3 regions of the Kosakonia sp. YIM B13571 genome follow, and region 3 is predicted to be linked to each of the others. Evidence: predicted binding sites of a transcription regulator. Region 3 holds the regulator's gene; each other region holds the start of a gene.
What was found. The regulator CRP, encoded in region 3, controls carbon source genes, mostly activating them, when cyclic AMP is high. The targets are predictions, from matches to a motif close to ATGTGANNNNNNTCACAT.
Positions count from the first base shown of each region.

Region 1: a site for CRP is predicted at 2,887-2,904, ahead of ACFX4O_RS18560 (YjcB family protein). Genes of this name have one in related genera too.
Region 2: a site for CRP is predicted at 2,998-3,015, ahead of uxuA (mannonate dehydratase). Genes of this name have one in related genera too.

Region 1 is NZ_JBHZPL010000009.1:84,315-90,700, forward strand. Features, by position in the region: gene ACFX4O_RS18545 (ABC transporter permease) at 1-116, shown strand, start outside; gene ACFX4O_RS18550 (ABC transporter permease) at 116-937, shown strand; gene ACFX4O_RS18555 (hypothetical protein) at 1,042-2,169, shown strand; gene ACFX4O_RS18560 (YjcB family protein) at 2,489-2,770, opposite strand; gene ACFX4O_RS18565 (diguanylate cyclase) at 3,298-4,701, shown strand; gene ACFX4O_RS18570 (EAL domain-containing protein) at 5,044-6,386, shown strand, end outside.
Region 2 is NZ_JBHZPL010000016.1:9,786-16,171, reverse strand. Features, by position in the region: gene ACFX4O_RS22790 (alpha/beta fold hydrolase) at 1-517, shown strand, start outside; gene ACFX4O_RS22785 (class I SAM-dependent methyltransferase) at 557-1,318, opposite strand; gene ACFX4O_RS22780 (helix-turn-helix transcriptional regulator) at 1,428-2,207, shown strand; gene ACFX4O_RS22775 (cold-shock protein) at 2,294-2,482, opposite strand; gene cspA (RNA chaperone/antiterminator CspA) at 2,492-2,704, opposite strand; gene uxuA (mannonate dehydratase) at 3,091-4,158, shown strand; gene ACFX4O_RS22760 (gluconate:H+ symporter) at 4,225-5,559, shown strand; gene ACFX4O_RS22755 (MFS transporter) at 5,746-6,386, shown strand, end outside.
Region 3 is NZ_JBHZPL010000004.1:25,101-31,486, forward strand. Features, by position in the region: gene ACFX4O_RS11705 (YheU family protein) at 1-185, shown strand, start outside; gene ACFX4O_RS11710 (phosphoribulokinase) at 240-1,109, shown strand; gene ACFX4O_RS11715 (OsmC family protein) at 1,152-1,556, opposite strand; gene crp (cAMP-activated global transcriptional regulator CRP) at 1,861-2,493, shown strand; gene ACFX4O_RS11725 (YccS/YhfK family putative transporter) at 2,540-4,618, shown strand; gene ACFX4O_RS11730 (aspartate aminotransferase family protein) at 4,608-5,828, opposite strand; gene pabA (aminodeoxychorismate synthase component 2) at 5,916-6,386, opposite strand, start outside.

The DNA of each region.
Region 1 (6,386 bases), on a different contig from region 3:
ACTCTTACGGCGATTATCCGGTGGCGAATGCGATGGGGGTGATCTCCTATCTGATTTGTGCGGCGCTCTCCTGGTTCTATTTGCGTCACAGCCTGCATGCGAAAGGAGCGCAGTGATGACCACGCTTCGACAAAAACTCCACGGCAGTTTTCTGCTGCAAACCCTGTTGCTCACTTTTCTGGTGCTGGCGCTGTTTGGCCCGCTGTTGAACCTGCTTATCTGGACAGTGGCGGAGAGTTGGTTTTTCCCGCACACCTTGCCGAGCCAGTGGGGATTAAAATACTGGAGCCAGGTGTTTAGCCCTTACAGCGATGTGTCGGGTTCGCTCTCCATCAGCGTGCTGATCGCCGTGCTATCGGTGCTGGTTTGCCTGCTGATTTCCATTCCGGCGGGTTACGCGCTGTCGCACCGATCCATGCCGTGTCGCGCCTTCTTTATGCTGCTGTTTCTCATCCCGCAGGCGTTTCCCAACCTGACGGTGTATATGAACGTGGCGCGGCTGTTTTACCAATGGGGGCTGAACGGCACGGTGGCGGGCGTGGTGCTGGTACACAGCGTTCACGGCTTGATGTATTCGATCTGGATAAGCGTGGCGGCGTTCTCTTCACTCGATCCACTGCTGGCGCGCGCCTCGCGCAACCTGGGCGCCGGGCCGGTATACACGTTTTTCCATATCATTTTGCCGCAGGCCGCACCTGGTCTGATTGCCGCCAGCATCTTTGTGTTCCTGGAATCGCTGGATGAGTTTACCGCCACCTTTTTTGTGGGCGCGCCGGATATCACCACGCTGCCCATTTTGCTCTATACCGCCAGTATGTCGGGCAACTACCAGGTTTCATCCATCACCGCGCTGATCCTGCTGGTGCCGTCGGTGCTGTTTATGCTGGTTATCCATAAATTTATGCGCCCGGAAATGCTGTCGAAACTGGGGAAATAATTATCTGACGACGTCACGAAAAGGCGCGTGCCGGGCCACTTACTAGATAGCTGTGGCGCAACGCAAGCAGCCAAAACAAGACGGCAATAGTCGGAGGAAAATGTATGGATATCAAAGGCCCGGCCGCGATTGATGTATTTAAACCTTATGATATTTCACCCTACGAAGACAAAACGCAAAGGGCAGTTCAGCAGGAACCGGCCTACGCCCCTTCGAAGGAATCTTTTGAGGCGTTTCAACAACGGCATTATTCATGGCGAACCGGTGATAAAAAACCGGACGCTTCCCGGATACCGAAAGACGAAGGAAAAATACCGCTGCCCACGTTGGGTGAAAGTTTGCAGGAGGTTTTTCTGGGCGCTGTTTTAGGTGGCCCGCTGCCGGAATACCCTGGTGGTTTGCGGTCGCTTCCTGGTGCGGGCGCTGCGCGGCTGACTGAAAGACCCTCCGGCACGTCTAAAGGTCCTCACGGTGAGATCAAACCCGCGATTGCGGAACCGAAGATGGCGATGGCAAGGCCATTAAACCCAACAACGGAAACGAATATTCCCGGCAGCAAGTCGTTAAGCCGCGCCCTACCTGAATCCGCTGGCCCGGATGAGTTACATGTTTCATTACCGCAAGCGGGAGGAAAGAATTTTTCCGATCCCGTGGCATCGTCAAAAATGAACATCAAACGATTTGCTGATATTGCTAAAGTTGGCGCGGATGTGGGTGAGAAAGAAATGGGGACGGTGACATTATCCGGCGAAATCAATATCGTGCGTCGCGACGGCCCGTTAAATGACCCGAATATGTATATGTTTTTCACCGATAACTATAAGGGTGAGCCGCGGCTGAATATCATCGGCCATGGTATTTTTACACCAAACGGTGACAGCACCACCGGACTGCAGGTCGCTGGCGGTATAAAAGCGCCGTTTGATGTGGCGCTGGATACGCTGGAACTGGCTGGCGATGTGAGGTTTAAGAACATCCGATGCTTAAGCTGTCACGGTGCGGAAGGGGGGATCGATTCTTTCGCACAAAAACTGGCGAATTATACCGGTGTGCCGGTAAAAGGTTATCACGGTTCGGTGACCGTTGGCGGGCATGCGGACGGTTCAAATATGGTGGTGATAAAAAATGAGATGGATGCGCTGTTCTATTTCGGCAAGCGCGAAATGACGCACTATCAACCACAGAAATTCCACCCGCTCTGGCGACCGTGGGAAAGCCGCATCCTTGAATAAAATAATCGTGGTGCCGAAGTAAAAATGCAGATGCCCGCTAAACAGAGTCTTATCGGGCATCTGTGTTTTTTCGCTTGGGTCAACGAGCGTTTCTTCCCGCTTAACAACTCTGGATGACAATAAGATGCTGTTCATCCGCCTTGAGCCGTTTTGAAAGCGAATGGCTGTTCGCCTGTTTGCGCGCCGGTAAGCCAATATGCCAATGCCAGTAAAGATCGGCCGCTGGCGCAGATCCGTTGTTTATACTTATGCGAAAGTGCGTTGCGTAGAAAAATGACAACCGTGGAAATAAAAAAGCGCCCGCAGGCGCTTTAAGCAATCACGTTACAATCATTGGCCACTCGGGGGGCGCTTTTTCCGCGATCTCTTCCATAACGACGACCAGGTTATGCCAGGTCGTGGAGAGATCTATCACCGTAATGCCCAGCAGACCGGTGGCAAACCAGCATGCCGCCGCTAAGCCCATGCCGCTGCTGATCACTGCCAGACCAATATAATCAGCACGACGGAAACGAATATTCAGCGTACTGGCCATAAACATCAACACTGCACTCAGCAACTGCCAGCGAATAAGTACGACGCTGGCGGTAAAGGTAGCCATCAAACCATCCTCAGAAAGAACCGAATACCGGGCGGACAAGCACATTGCGCGAGTGGCAATGCTGAAGATCCGCGAGTAGCACAACGAAATGAAACGGCGTTTTCCGTTTCAGTAATGTGTGAACTATATCACATTTGTTGATTTATTCGCCAGTGCAAAAAACGTGCTTTTTGCACAGTATTGGCGCTATTTTGTTCGAAAATATATCGCCAATATATTTATTAGTTCGCGGGAATTAACGTTTTCGCAACCTAATACATTTGAGTGATATTTAGCATCCTAATTGCCACAACGTTTACAGTTTGTGTTGCATATATTATGCTTTTGAGGAAAATCTTATTAGCCTGTGAATGATGATTCAGGGTTTTGATCTTTATTGATATATTCTTTTTCATCACGTTCTTTATGCGTGATGAAGATATTTGTGCGTGCAGTTGCGCTGACTGAATTGATGGCCGCCTCTTCTTTTTTCCTGATGACATCATTTAAAGCTGGTTTTGCGTCTTATAACCTGCGAATGAAAAAATATGAAAATAGAAAATTCCGCCGTGCCTCCTGGGGACGCTGATGCGGCGTTGTCGGTTCTGGCCAGGCTGATGCCCTGGCTCACCGCGCAACGTTCAATGGAAGAGATATTACGCGCAATCAATGCAGCACTTGGATCCACGCTTGCGTGGGTGGTTATCCGGCAGGATGACGCGTGGCAGTTCGTCAGTGCAGGTGCACCTGGCTGCACGTTGCAGGATGTTCAAACCTTTCTTGAGCAGTCTCAACTGCAACGGAATCAACGTGCCTGGCGAGTCATTTGCTGGCGACGGCATGCCGGAAATTTATTATTCCCGCATCATGAAATTGCAGCCAGAAAATTAAGTAGCGGTATTCTTTGTAAATTAAACTATAAAGAATCGGGTCTTGAAGGTTTTTTCTTTTTGGCATTTTCTCAGCCCTTGAACTCTTTATCCATTGTGAAGAATGTCGTTATTGTCTTGGTCGAAAAACTAAAAAACTATCTTGCTGAAATTGTCGCCAGAGAACGCACAGCAAAAGAGATGCAGCGCATAGTGACACAATATAAAGCACTATTTGAACGCGCCCCGGTTTTAATGAACTCGTTTGATAAAAGTAACCGCTGCGTATTATGGAATGGTGAGTGCGAACGCGTATTTGGCTGGAGTATCAATGAGCTCAATCAGCAGGCCGATCCATTAGCGTTATTTTTCCCCGATCCCGAAGTTCGACAAAAAGTTCGCGCTTCGGTTAATACATCGCCGGGCGTCGACATGCACGAATGGCACCCGGTACGCCGCGATGGCCAGGTGCTGACTGTACTCTGGTCGAATATTCAACTGCCGGATCACTCTGTCCTCAGCATTGGCCTTGATATTACCGAGCGCAAAAAAGCAGAACGGCAACTGGAAATGAAAGCCACCATTGACGATCTGACCGGCTGCTATAATCGTTTTTCCATGCTGCGTAAGCTGAAAGAGGCGCTGGTGGAATGTCGGCCAGACGAGCCGCGTAGCCACTTCAGCCTGTTGATGCTGGATCTGGATTATTTTAAAAGCATCAACGATCGCTGGGGGCATTTAACGGGTGACGCTGCATTGATCCACTTTTGCGATCAGATCCGCGAACATTGCGATCCATCGTATATTTTTGGTCGTTTGGGCGGTGAGGAATTTCTGATTTTAATGCCGCATACCCTCAGTAAAATGGCGCTGCGTTTTAGCCAAAAGGTTCGCGCTTCATTGGCGCGAAATCCATTGTTTAGCAATGGTGAAAAGATAGCCTTATCCTTTAGCGCTGGTTTAGTATTCGTCACGGGTGAAGAGAGAGATACTTCAGTTTTACTTACGCTTGCAGATAACGCTTTGTACGATGCTAAACGCGCAGGACGCAGTAAAACCGTGGTGGTTGACGCTTTTTTATAAATAAAGAAGAGATGATGAAGGCCTGCTATCGACAGATGAAAAAATACCCGGATGGCTCGCCTTTTTTTTATCCTGCGGCCAGTTTGGCTTAATCAGCGATACTCTGTTGTATTAAGTTAAAACACCCCTACACGAATGGATTAATATTTTCCTTAATATAAACATTGGGCACACTCTGAGTTTGCTTTATGGTCGCGTATTCTGGTCATAACCAAATATTAGGTTTTTAATTAGAAAAGTCAGTTGCTAATGTCGTTTGATTCATGCAACGTAATCACCTGTTTATCAAAGCATCCTGCCAAACATTAAAAAGGCACTTTAAATGCATGGATATAGGCGGACATGAATCATAGCGTGCGTCGCAAGATACTCAGCGTCGTCGGGATCATCACGGTAGTACTTCTACCGCTGGTGCTATCGCTATGGTTTGCGCATATCCGTGCGGTTAATGAAACAAGTACACAACTTCAATCGTTCGCCCAATTAGCACTAAATAAAACGGAGCGCGTTATCCAACAAGTGGATACGGTTCGCAGTGCAGCGGAAAATTACCGCGGGCAAATTTGCGCACCGGAACACCGCGCGGCCATGCTCAATATCGTGCGCGGCAGCATGTATGTTTCGGATTTAATTTATGCCCGTGGCGATCACTTTTTATGTTCGAGCGTAATAACGCCCACGCAATCGTATACTATTTCACCAGCGGATTATAAACCCGCGCCCGATATTGCTATTTATTATTTTCGCGATACGCCTTTTTACGCAGGCTACAAGATGGTGTACATGCAGCGCGGAAATTATGTGGCGGTCGTTAATCCGCTCACTTACAGCGATGTGGCATCAGACAATACTGATCTGGCTTACGGTATTTACGATACCGTTACGCGTCAGTTTTTTTCCGTCAGCCAGAATGCGCATCTTGATAAGTTAGCTACGTTGTTACGCAACAACGATTTAACGTTCCAGCAGGATCAACGCTTTTATACCATTGTGCATTCGGAGAATCGTCCGACAGCGATTATTGTTTCGACTTCCAGCAACCGCTATTTTCAATCTTTTTACCACCAGGTCACATTAACGCTGCCGCTGGGCGTGATTGGCAGCGTTATTCTGCTATTAATATTGTCGCGAACACGGCAGGAGTTTAACTCTCCACGGCGTATGCTCCACCGGGCGTTAATCCGACGCCAGCTTCGCCTTCATTACCAACCTATTATCGATATCAAAAATGGCACCTGCGTTGGCGCGGAAGCGTTATTGCGCTGGCCTGGGTTTAATGGGCCGGTCATGAGCCCGGCGGAGTTTATTCCGCTGGCAGAAAAAGAGGGCATGATTGAGCGGATTACCGATTATGTCGTCGACGAATTGTTCAGCGATTTGGGCGATTTCCTGGCAGTGATGCCGCACCTTTATATCTCGATTAATCTCTCTGCCGCTGATTTTCACTCGTCGCGCCTGATTTCATTGATTGCCAATAAAGCCAAGATGCATGCGGTGCGCGCTGAGCAGATTAAGATTGAAGTGACCGAGCGTGGGTTTATTGATGTGCCGAAAACCACGCCGGTTATTCAGGCGTTTCGCCAGGCGGGTTACGAAGTGGCGATTGATGATTTCGGTACCGGTTATTCGAATTTGCACAACCTTTACTCGCTGAATGTCGATATCCTGAAAATCGACAAATCTTT
Region 2 (6,386 bases), on a different contig from region 3:
AGAGCGGGTAAGCGGGTTTATTTCGCAAAATGGCAATGCGTATCTGGAAGGTTTAGGTGATGCATGGGCACCGGTTCAGGCTTACTGGCACACACCAACGGCGGAAAATCGCCAGGTTGTTCACGATGCAATTCTCAATCTGGAAGGGACAAAATGGCAATATCTGCACGGCGTGCGCGATCCGCAAAGCGTCGCACCGGAAGGGTATCAGCTGGATGCGCTCCTGATGGAGCGATCGGGGAATAAAGCGATCCAGTTGGATCTGTTTCTCGATTACGCCAACAACCTGAAGCGCTACCCTGAGTTTCAGGCCTTTTTCCGCATCCACCAGCCGCCCGCGTTGATTATCTGGGGCGAGCACGATCCGTTTTTTATCCCGCCAGGCGCGCACGCTTATAAACGCGATAACCCAAACGCGGTGGTCGAGCTGCTTGATACCGGGCATTTCGCGCTGGAAACCCATGTCGGTTACATTGCCCAGCGCATTCGTGACGTGATCGGTAGCGCGATTGGCTAAGACATCGGTGCGCCCCGCACGGTGGGCGCACGGTTTTGCTTACACGCGCGTCTGGAACATCAGCGTATCGGAAGTAAATGATCCATCGTCGCCAATGAGAAAGTGCGCTTTTACCTCATCCGAGGTTTGGTTTTGCAGGTAGCGGATCGCCGCGCGCAATACCTCCGGCGTATTCATGCGTTCCACCCAGGCGTGATATTCCAGCCCCAGCCGATCAGAAACCATCTTCTCAACCAGCATGCCGCTTTGCTGGGTCATTTGCAGCCACTCGGCTGGAGAGTAGTTGCGCACGTGGGACGGATCGCGCAGCACTTCAATGGTTTGCAGCCAGATATCCAGCACCGGGCGGCCGGGCGAGGCAATATCCATCAGGATAAATTTCCCACCGGGTTTCAGCACGCGTTTCACTTCACGCAGCGCGAGTGCCACATCATGCCAGTGGTGCGCCGAGTAGCGACTGATCACCACGTCAAATGTTTTGTCGGCAAATGGCAGCTTTTCCGCCGCACCATGGGCGGTGGTGATGTTGTGTAACTGACGATCGCTCGCCGCCTGGCGCACCACCGCCAGCATTTTTTCCGACAAATCATACGCCGTCACCTCGCGCACCACGCCTGCGGCGGCAAAACTGGCATGCCCGGCGCCGCAGCCTAAATCCAGCAGCGAGGCATCCGCATCATTATCCAGCCACTCGACCAGACGCACTAAATCCGCGCCTTGCGCATGCACCTGGCTTGTCAGGTATGCCTGGGCCTGGTCGCCAAACTGCTTTTTTGTTAACTCATGATGATTAATCGCCATTCTCTTTTTCCTTTTTTAGCACGACAAAAAGTTGCTCTTTGGCGACTATACGGCCGCATTTATAGGGGTACAATATGTGTACTTATACTGGTATTAACGAGTACCACCCATGGAAAGTACCTTATTTGCCGGGCCGAAAACTCTTGGCGCTTTTTTGCGATCGCAGCGGGAAAACACCGCGCCTGCGGATATTGGTTTGCCAGCTCAAGGGCGACGGCGTACGCGCGGATTGCGGCGGGAAGAAGTGGCGCAGCTAAGCGGCATCAGTACCACCTGGTATACGTGGATTGAGCAAGGGCGGGATATTGTTGTTTCACCGCAAACCCTATCGAATATCGCGAGCGTGTTAAAAATGACCGCCGCAGAGCGCAAGTATTTATTTCATCTGGCATTGCAAAACGATCCTCAGGAAGAGCACGTCATCACGGTTGAACCTTCTGTGCTGGCCACGGTGAATCAGATGGCTTGCCCCTGCTATTTGCTGGATTTGATGTGGAATATGCTGGCGTGGAATAAACCCGCGGAGGCACTGTTCAGCGGCTGGCTGGATAACGAGGCCGAACCGAATATGATGAGTTTTATGTTTCGCCATCCGCTGGCGCAAACGCTGGTTGCCAACTGGGAAACGCGCGCTAGCCGGATTGTCGCCGAGTTACGTGCGGACGCGATGCATTATCCCCACGACAAAGGGCTGAACCAGTTTGTGCAGAGCCTGAATAATGATAGCGAATTGTTTCGTGCGTTCTGGTCGCGCCAGCAAGTGGTGGTGCGTGAGGGTGGTGAGCGCGTTTTTCATCATCCACACCAAGGCGAGCTGCACTACCGGCAGATGACCTGGCAGTTAACCAGCAACCGTTCGATCAAAATGATTATGTTAATGGCCGGGTAATGCGGGTGCGGGTTGTGTACGTCGCAGGAGGATGGGATTGATTGCTAAAATAAAAAAACAGGTCAGAAAACTGACCTGTTTTTTTATTATTTACGGAATTCCAGTGGTGCCTGGCTGGCCTGGACAAATGCGGCGATGTTATCAAATGTGGTCATTGCTGATTTGCAAAAAATACATTTGGCACCGACCGGATTTTTCTCAGTCATATCAAAACTGGAAATTCGGTATTGCGACCCGTGGCAGCACGGGCAGCGAAAATGAATATGGTTAATAATTCTAAATCCTTAGCGCGGAATCACGTTAGCCGCAGCCGGGCCTTTCGGACCGTTTTCAATAGTGAATTCAACTTCTTGATTTTCTTCAAGAGTGCGGAATGCATTGCTCTGGATAGCGGAGAAATGTACGAATACATCTTTGCTGCCATCTTTCGGAGTAATGAAACCGAAGCCTTTCTCAGCGTTGAACCATTTAACGATACCGTTCATTTTAGTAGACATGCTTGTTACCTTCTTTTTATTTCGCCGAATGCGGCAGTAATGGTCTGAGACATTATTTTTTATCAGAGTGTAAAGCGAAGACCCAAAAAGAAGTAGCAAGGAGGCACTTAGAGATGAGAAAGACTTTAGTGAACTGCTGGAGATAATGATTTATCAAACCGACGACGCATTAACGCATGGTTGCTTTGGCAGCGCAAGCACTATTTTAAAAATATTTGTCAATAAAACGTTATCAGCAGATTAACGCGCTGTTCTGTTTGCTTCTAAGAGGTTCAATCCCGACAAAGGGGTTTGTGTGAAGTGGATCGCACAAATGCGCTTACCGCCCGGTTATTATCAATACTAGTATGGCAGTTAAGAAGAAACGTTTAAAGGTGGTAATGAGCATGCAAATGACAATGCGCTGGTTTGGTCCAGTTGAAGACAAAATTCCGCTGGAGCATATCCGGCAAGTTCCCGGCGTCGAAGGTGTCGTTGGCGCGCTTTATGATGTTCCGGTTGGCGACGTGTGGCCAAAAGCGAAAATCCGTGCGCTTGCCGATCAGGTACATCAGGCCGGTTTAAAGATGGAAGTCGTTGAAAGTGTCAACATTCATGATGATATCAAAATTGGCCTGCCCAGCCGCGAGCCGTTAATTGCCAACTATCAGCAGACCATCCGCAACCTGGCGGAAGTCGGCGTGAAGGTGATTTGCTATAACTTTATGCCGGTTTTCGACTGGATGAAAACCGACATGAACTACGTTCTACCAGACGGTTCACTCACGATGGCGTTCGAGAAAAAAGGCATCGATAAAACTCTCGACGAAGTCGTAAAAGAAGTGCTGGAGAATTCCAACGGTTTCGCCCTGCCCGGCTGGGAGCCAGAACGTTTGGCAAAAGTACAAGAGCTGTTTGCCAAATATAAAGATGTCGACGACGCAAAATTGCGCGAAAACCTGGTCTATTTTCTTGAACGTATTATTCCGGTGTGTGAAGAAGTTGGCATAAAAATGGCAATCCACCCGGACGATCCACCGTATTCTATTTTTGGTCTGCCGCGCATTGTAAAAAACCGCGACGATCTCGACTGGATTTGTAATGCAGTAGATTCTGAAGCGAACGGTATTACATTATGCACCGGTTCCATTGCTGAAGATCCGGATAATAACGTCTACCAAATCCTCGCAGAATTTACCCGCCGTAAACGTATCCACTTTGCCCACGTAAGAAATATTAAGCTCATTAAAGATAAAGATTTTTATGAGTCTGCGCATTTATCCCGTTACGGCTCGCTGGATATGTTCCAGGTGATGAAATCTCTCTACGACAATGGTTTTGATGGCTATATCCGCCCCGACCACGGGCGCTTTATCTGGGGGGAAACCGGCCGTCCAGGCTACGGGCTCTACGACCGAGCCCTCGGTGTCACTTACCTGCACGGCTTGTGGGAAGCGCTCGAAAAACAACATTAATAAAATGTCATTCAGGCCGGTGGCTCCACCGGCTTTCATTTAAGGCAAATCCGTAAGGTATTCTCTATGTCTCCGTTACTCGCGCTATTTTGGGTGCTGGTTGGTATTGCACTCCTGGTCGTTATGAACCTTAAATATAAATTCCATAATATTTTCGCCTTACTGATCGCAGGGATATTTGTTGCGATCATGGAAGGCATTCCGCTGGATAAAATTGTCACAGTTATTCAGGACGGTCTGGGAAGTATTCTCGGCCATCTCGCATTGATTATTATTTTTGGCGCGATTATCGGTAAATTTATGACCGAATCCGGTGCCAGCCAACGTATTGCGGATAATGTCATTGAACGCTGCGGTACGCGGTTTCTTTCGGTCGGGCTGATGTTTATCGGCGTTATTTTTGGCATCGCCATGTTTTATGAAGTGGCGTTTCTGATTGCAATGCCGCTGGTGCTAAATATCGCTAAAAAAGCCAACATTCCGTACATGAAATTAGTGGTGCCAACCGTGGTAGGCGCGACCATGGGACACAGCCTGTTCCCGCCGCAGCCGGGTCCGGTAGCGCTCATCAGCGCGTTCAACGCCGATATTGTGCAGGTCTATCTGTACGGCATTTTAGTGATTATCCCGGCGCTGTTTTGCGCGGGCATTCTGCTGCCCAAATACCTGCCGGGTATTAAAGCGATTCCGTTGAATTCCCTGATGAAACCGGTCGAAGAAAAAACCGCGCAGGATCTGCCACCGTTTAGCATCAGCATTCTGATCCCGCTGATCCCGGCGGTGCTGATGATTGTCGCGTCGATTATCAAAGGGTTAATGCCCGCAGGATCGGCGCTGGTGAAAGTCTGCATCTTCTTTGGCAGCGCGGAAATCAGCATGCTGCTGGCCACGCTGGCAGCAATCTGGTTCCTCGGTATCAAGCGTGGAATGTCGGCTGAAGGCGTCACCCACTGCGCCAGTGACGCGATTGCGAAAATTGCCAACGTGCTGTTTGTCATCAGCGCCGGCGGTATTCTGAAACAGGTGATTGTGGTTTCCGGCGTGGGTAACCACATCGTGGACATTATGAGTCACGTTCCGCTGTCGCCGTTCATCGTGGCGTGGATAATCACGGCGATCATCCGCATTCTCACCGGGCAAGGCGCCGTCGCAGCCATCACCTCTGCGGGTATCGTCGCGCCAATGGTCGGCGCGTTTCACCTCAACCCGGCGCTGATGTGCCTGGCCGTAGCCTGCGGCAGCAACACCATTACGCTGATGTACGACGGCGGTTTTCTGCTGTTTAAAGAGACGTTCGGCATTTCGATGAAAGACACCTTCAAAACCTGGGGGCTACTGGAGTTAATTAACTCTGTGGTCGGCCTGGGTATGGTTCTGCTGCTCAGTCTGTTTATCGCTTAGCAGATGAAAACCAGCGGGAACACGGACGTTCCCGTCCGCTTCTCTTTCAGGAAAAGGGATGCTACGTTTATAGGTCTCTGAAATTCATCAGGCTCGCCAATGTAACGACACACTCTCTGTGAACACACTTTTGCACCGTGCGCTGTATGCCGCACGCGGTTTTCTGTTTACTTGAGAATGTCGACAATGAACACATTATTGATGGTTCTGGTGCGCGCGCTGCGCCAGCACCGCTGGCTGTGCTTGTTTGGTAGTGCCTATCTTTTTTCCTCTATCGGCAATGGGTTAACACAAACCCTGATCCTCGGTCAGTTGTTACGCTGGCATGCCTCCCCGGCAACGCTCACGCTGAGCTATATGCTGGCCACACTACCCGGTTTTTTTGGCAGTTTATTGGGGGAATACGGTTGTCGGCGTGTCTCGCCGCTGCACTTATTATTGCTGTGTGAGCTGATTGGCCTCGCCGGGCTGCTTTTGCCGCTCTACGGCTTGCTGGCACACAGCATCCCCGCGCTGCTTGCTGTGCAATCGATCGAAGCATTTGCCGCCGGCTTATCCTGGCCTGCCATGAGTCTGGTTTTTAAACGTGGTTTAAGCGCAAACGAACTGCCTGCAGCGACCAGCATGGAAACCGTGATTTTCGCCTCTCAGGTGCTGCTTGGCGCAGGCGCTGGCGTTGTCCTCTTCGACCGGGTATCGCCGGTGACACTGCTTTCCATCGATGCCATCAGTTTTGTGTTCTCTACGGTGTTGCTATGCGCTACAGCACGCTACCTACCGCCGGTAAGCCATGAGAATCACCACAAAAAGGCCGAGCCCCTGCGCTG
Region 3 (6,386 bases):
CGCTGGACAATCTGATTGAGAGCTTTGTCTTGCGCGAAGGCACTGATTATGGTGAACATGAGCGTTCACTTGAGCAAAAGGTCGCCGACGTTAAACGGCAGCTGCAACGCGGCGAAGCCGTACTGGTGTGGTCGGAACTGCACGAGACGGCCAATATAATGCCGCGCGGACAGTTCCACGACTGAACAAATACATGGCGGCTGGCTATACTGAAATAATCGTTAATTCAGGGAGTTGCTATGTCCGCCAAACATCCGGTTATCGCCGTTACAGGCTCCAGCGGCGCGGGAACCACCACCACCAGCCTCGCCTTTCGTAAAATCTTCGCTCAGCTCAATATGCACGCGGCAGAAGTGGAAGGTGACAGTTTCCATCGCTATACCCGCCCGGAAATGGATATGGCTATCCGCAAGGCCCGCGATCTTGGGCGGCATATCAGCTATTTTGGCCCGGAAGCCAATGACTTTGGCCTGCTGGAACAGACGTTTAGCGAATATGGTCAAACTGGCAAAGGCCAGGCGCGCAAATACCTGCACACCTACGATGAAGCCGTTCCCTGGAACCAGGTACCGGGCACGTTTACACCCTGGCAACCGCTGCCTGAGCCGACCGATGTGCTGTTTTATGAAGGTCTGCACGGCGGTGTAGTGACCCCGCAAAACGATGTCGCAAAGCATGTGGATTTGCTGGTGGGCGTAGTGCCGATCGTCAATCTGGAATGGATTCAAAAGCTTGTCCGCGATACCAGCGAGCGCGGGCATTCGCGTGAAGCGGTGATGGATTCTGTCGTGCGCTCGATGGAGGATTACATCAATTTTATTACGCCGCAGTTTTCCCGTACGCACATCAACTTCCAGCGCGTGCCAACGGTGGATACCTCCAATCCCTTTGCGGCGAAAGGCATTCCCTCGCTTGACGAGAGTTTTGTGGTGATCCACTTCCGTAATCTGGAAGGGATTGATTACCCGTGGTTACTGGCGATGCTGCAAGGCTCGTTTATCTCGCATATGGATACGCTGGTGGTGCCTGGCGGGAAAATGGGGCTGGCGATGGAGTTGATTATGACGCCGCTGGTGCAACGGCTGATGGAAGGCAAAAAGATCAAATAATGTAGAAAGCCCGGTAAGCAACGCGCCGCCGGGCTTTTCGCATCAGGCTTCGATAACTTCGTAAGAGTGGGTGATGTTCACCGCTTTTTCGAGCATCAAGGCCACGGAGCAATACTTCTCCGCGGATAAATCCACCGCGCGGGAAACCGCCGCATCCTTCAGATCTTTTCCGGTGACGATAAAGTGCAAATTGATGTGGGTAAACAGGCGCGGCGCTTCTTCGCGACGCTCTGAGGTCAGCTTCACTTCGCAGTCGGTCACGTCATGACGCCCTTTTTGCAAAATAGAAACCACATCGATGGCACTGCATCCGCCCGCCGCCATCAGCACCATTTCCATCGGGCTTGGCGCTTTGTCGCCGGAGTTGCCGTCCATCAGGATTTGGTGACCCGATGCGGACTCACCAAGGAACGTTAACCCTTCAACCCATTTCACACGTGCCTGCATTTTCTTCACTCCGGAGTGGCAATTTTCTTTACAGATTACGCGTACATAACAAAACTCGCAACGGAAGGCGACCTGCGTCATGCTGAAGCGAGACACCAGGAGACAGGCGGTAAAAGCTATGCTAAAACACTCTGGATGCTACAGAGATAAATGGATGTTACGCATGTATGCATGACATCATACTTTAGAGACCGCAGATGACGCTGACGGTCCGCTTCCCAGGATGCGGGAAGCTTAGATTGCAACCCCAGACGTAGGGGCTCATCCTGTGTCTGAGACAGCTTATAACAGAGGATAATCGCGCATGGTGCTTGGCAAACCACAAACAGACCCGACGCTTGAATGGTTCTTGTCTCATTGCCACATTCATAAGTACCCGTCGAAGAGCACGCTGATTCACCAGGGTGAAAAAGCGGAAACGCTGTATTACATCGTTAAAGGCTCAGTGGCAGTGCTGATCAAGGATGAAGAAGGTAAAGAGATGATCCTCTCTTACCTGAACCAGGGAGATTTTATCGGTGAACTGGGCCTGTTCGAAGAGGGTCAGGAGCGCAGTGCATGGGTACGCGCTAAAACTGCTTGTGAAGTGGCTGAAATCTCCTACAAAAAATTCCGTCAGTTAATCCAGGTTAACCCGGATATCCTGATGCGTCTTTCCTCACAAATGGCGCGTCGCCTGCAGGTCACTTCAGAAAAAGTGGGCAACCTTGCCTTCCTTGACGTAACCGGCCGTATCGCGCAAACGCTATTAAATCTGGCGAAACAGCCAGACGCAATGACCCACCCGGACGGCATGCAAATTAAAATTACTCGCCAGGAAATTGGTCAGATCGTCGGTTGTTCCCGTGAAACAGTGGGCCGCATTCTCAAAATGCTCGAAGATCAGAATCTGATCTCCGCCCACGGTAAAACCATCGTCGTATACGGAACGCGTTAATCTGTAAAACGGCGCAGCTTACGCGCTGCGTCGTTTTTCTTCCCTCATGTGGCGCAGGCTGATTTATCATCCCGAAATCAACTACGCACTGCGACAGACGCTGGTGTTATGTTTGCCTGTGGCCATTGGTCTGGTTACCGGCCATCTGCAACAAGGTCTGCTGTTTTCCCTCGTTCCCGCCTGCTGCAACATCGCCGGGCTTGATACGCCACATAAACGTTTTTTCAAGCGCCTGATCATTGGCGGAAGCTTGTTTGCTGGCAGCAGCCTGGCGGTTCAATTATTGCTGGCGAAAGATCTTCCATTGCCGTTGATCCTCACTGGGCTGACGCTGGTTTTAGGCGTGACCGCCGAAATTAGCGCGCTGCACGGTCGCCTGCTCCCGGCTTCGCTCATTGCCGCCATCTTTACGCTCAGCCTTGCCGGTAATATGCCGGTATGGGAGCCGCTGCTTATCTATGCGCTGGGCACGCTGTGGTACGGGCTGTTCAACTGGTTCTGGTTCTGGATGTGGCGAGAGCAACCACTGCGCGAATCTCTCAGCCTGCTCTACCGGCAACTGGCGGATTACTGCGAGGCGAAATACAGCCTGCTGACGCAGCACGCCGACCCGGAAAAAGCGCTGCCGCCGTTGCTCGCCCGCCAGCAAAAGGCGGTGGATATGATAAGCCAGAGCTATCAACAGCTGCATATGCTGGCCGCCAATAAGCACAACGATTACAAACGGCTACTGCGGGTTTTCCAGGTAGCGCTGGATCTACAAGAGCACATTTCGGTGAGTTTGCACCAGCCGGAAGAAGTGCAAAAACTGGTGGAACAAACCCACGCCGAGCAGGTGATCCGCTGGAATGCGCAGACGGTCGCCGCTCGCTTGCGCATCCTGGCTGATGACATTCTCTACCATCGCTACCCTACTCGCTTCAACATGGATAAGCAGATCGGCGCGCTGGAAAAAATCGCCCGCCAGCACCCGGATAACCCGGTCGGGCAATTCTGCGCCTGGCATTTTAGCCGTATCGCTCGCGTCTTGCGCACTCAGCGCCCGCTCTATGCCCGCGATCTGATGGCGGAAAAGCAGCGGCGCTTACCCCTTTTGCCAGCCCTGAAAAGTTATTTATCACTGAAATCCGCAGCGCTGCGTAATGCCGCGCGGATAAGCGTAATGCTCAGCATCGCCAGCCTGATGGGCAGCGCCCTGCATTTACCGAAACCCTACTGGATCATGATGACGGTGATGTTTGTCACGCAAAACGGTTATGGCGCAACGCGCGTTCGCATTGTCCACCGGGCGGCGGGAACCCTTGCGGGGCTGGTAATTGCGGGGGCAACGCTGCACTTTCATGTTCCGCTCGGTTTTACGCTGGCCGCGATGCTGATGATTACGCTGGTCAGTTATCTCATTATTCGGAAAAACTACGGCTGGGCGATGGTGGGTTTTACCATTACCGCCGTCTACACCTTGCAGTTGCTGACGCTAAATGGTGAGGAGTTTATCGTCGCCCGGCTTATTGATACGTTGATTGGTTGCCTGATTGCCTTCGGCGGCATGGTCTGGCTGTGGCCGCAGTGGCAAAGTGGCTTGCTGCGTCAGAATGCGCATGATGCGCTGGAAACGGATCAGGAAGCGATTCGCCTGATCCTAAGCGATAACCCAGAGCCAACACCGCTTGCCTGGCAACGTATGCGCGTAAACCAGGCGCATAACGCCCTGTTTAACTCGCTAAACCAGGCCATGCAGGAACCGGGATTTAATACGCGTTATCTGGAAGATATGAAACTGTGGGTAACGCACAGCCAATTTATCGTTGAGCATATCAATGCGATGACGACACTGGCGCGCGAACATACGATGTTGACGCCGGAACTGGCGCAACGTTATTTGCAATCCTGCGAAATTGCCCTGCAGCGCTGCCAACAGCGGCTGGAGTATGACGGGCCGGGAGAATCCGGCGATGTGAATATCCTCGAAGCCCCGGAAACGTTAACGCACGGGCCAATGAGCACGCTGGAGCAGCATTTACAACGGATTATCGGGCATCTGAACACCATGCACACCATTTCGTCGGTAGCATGGCGTCAGCGCCCGCATCACGGCATTTGGCTAAATCGCCGCCTTAACCGTTGACCACTTTCGCCACCGCATCCGCGAAGCGGTTCATCCCTTCTTCAATATCCTGCGCGTCAATAACCAGCGAGGGGACAAAGCGCATGACGTCCGGGCCGGCGTTCAGCACCATTACACCCGCATCGGCGGCGGCGTAGAGGAAATCGCGCGCGCGGCCTTTATATTGCGGTTTAAGCTCAGCACCAATGAGCAGCCCCATGCCGCGAATGTCGCTAAACAGGTCAAATTTCTCGCCGATTTGCTGTAAATGCTTAACGAACAACTGACGTTTTTCATTCACGCCACTGAGCACGTCCGGCGTGTTGATAATATCGAATGCGGTCCCGGCGACGGCGCAGGCCAGCGGGTTGCCACCGTAGGTGGAACCGTGTGAACCGGCGTGGAAGACACTGGCAATCTCATGCGTGGTCAGCATCGCGCTGATAGGGAAACCACCGCCGAGCGCTTTGGCGCTGGTCAGAATATCCGGCGTCACGCCATAATGCATATAAGCAAACAACTCTCCGCTGCGGCCCATGCCGCACTGCACTTCGTCAAATACCAGCAGTGCGTTGTGCTGATCGCACAGCTCGCGCAAACCTTTCAGGAAATCCGGCGTGGCGGCAGTAACGCCGCCTTCACCCTGAATAGGCTCTACCACTACCGCGCAGGTGTGATCGTCCATCACCGCTTTCACCGCGTGCAGATCGTTAAACGGCACATGAATAATGTCTGCCGGTTTCGGGCCAAAGCCATCGGAATACTTCGGTTGGCCGCCCACGCTTACGGTAAACAGCGAACGCCCGTGGAAAGCATTATGGAACGCGATGATTTTTGTTTTATATGGGCTGTGACGCGTAGATGCATAAAAACGCGCCAGCTTGAATGCCGTTTCGTTGGCCTCAGTACCGGAGTTCATAAACACCACGCGCTCGGCAAACGTGGCGTCGATGAGTTTACGCGCCAGGCGCAGAGCAGGCTCGTTGGTAAAAACATTGCTGGTGTGCCACAGGGTCTCGCCCTGCGTTTTCAGCGTCTCCACCAGCGCCGGATGACAGTGTCCTAACGCAGTAACCGCAATTCCACCTGCAAAATCAACGTACTCTTTACCCTGCTGATCCCACACTCGGCTGCCTTTACCCTTTACCGGGATAAACTCGGCCGGTGCGTAAATTGGCAGAATAACGTCATCGAAGTTTGCACGCGTTACCGCGTCTTGCTGAGTTGCCATGGCTTGCCCATCCAGTTTTACGTTGCATTGATTATGAAAATATAATCACGAAATATGCATAAAAAATCAGTTAATGGCAACCACAAATCAGCGTTCGAGGAAGTTTTTCAATAACTGATGTCCCTGCTCGCTCAGAATACTTTCCGGGTGAAACTGCACTCCCTCCAGATCCCACTCCCGGTGGCGGATGCCCATGATCTCGCCGCTATCGCTGCTGGCGGTAACCTCAAAACACACCGGTAACGTAGGCGGATCAATAACCAGGGAATGGTAACGCGTGACGGTTAACGGATTATTAAGCCCGCAAAATACGCCAGTGCCGTTATGGGTGACAGGTGATGTCTTACCGTGCATCACTTTTGCCGCACGAACGATAGTCGCGCCAAATACCTGCGCAATCGCCTGGTGACCAAGACAAACACCAAGAATGGGCAATTTACCCGCGTAATGGCGGATAACCGCCAGCGAAACACCGGACTCATCCGGCGTGCAGGGGCCGGGCGAAATAACGATCTTTTCCGGTGCCAGCACGGCAATATCCGCAAGCGCTATCTCATC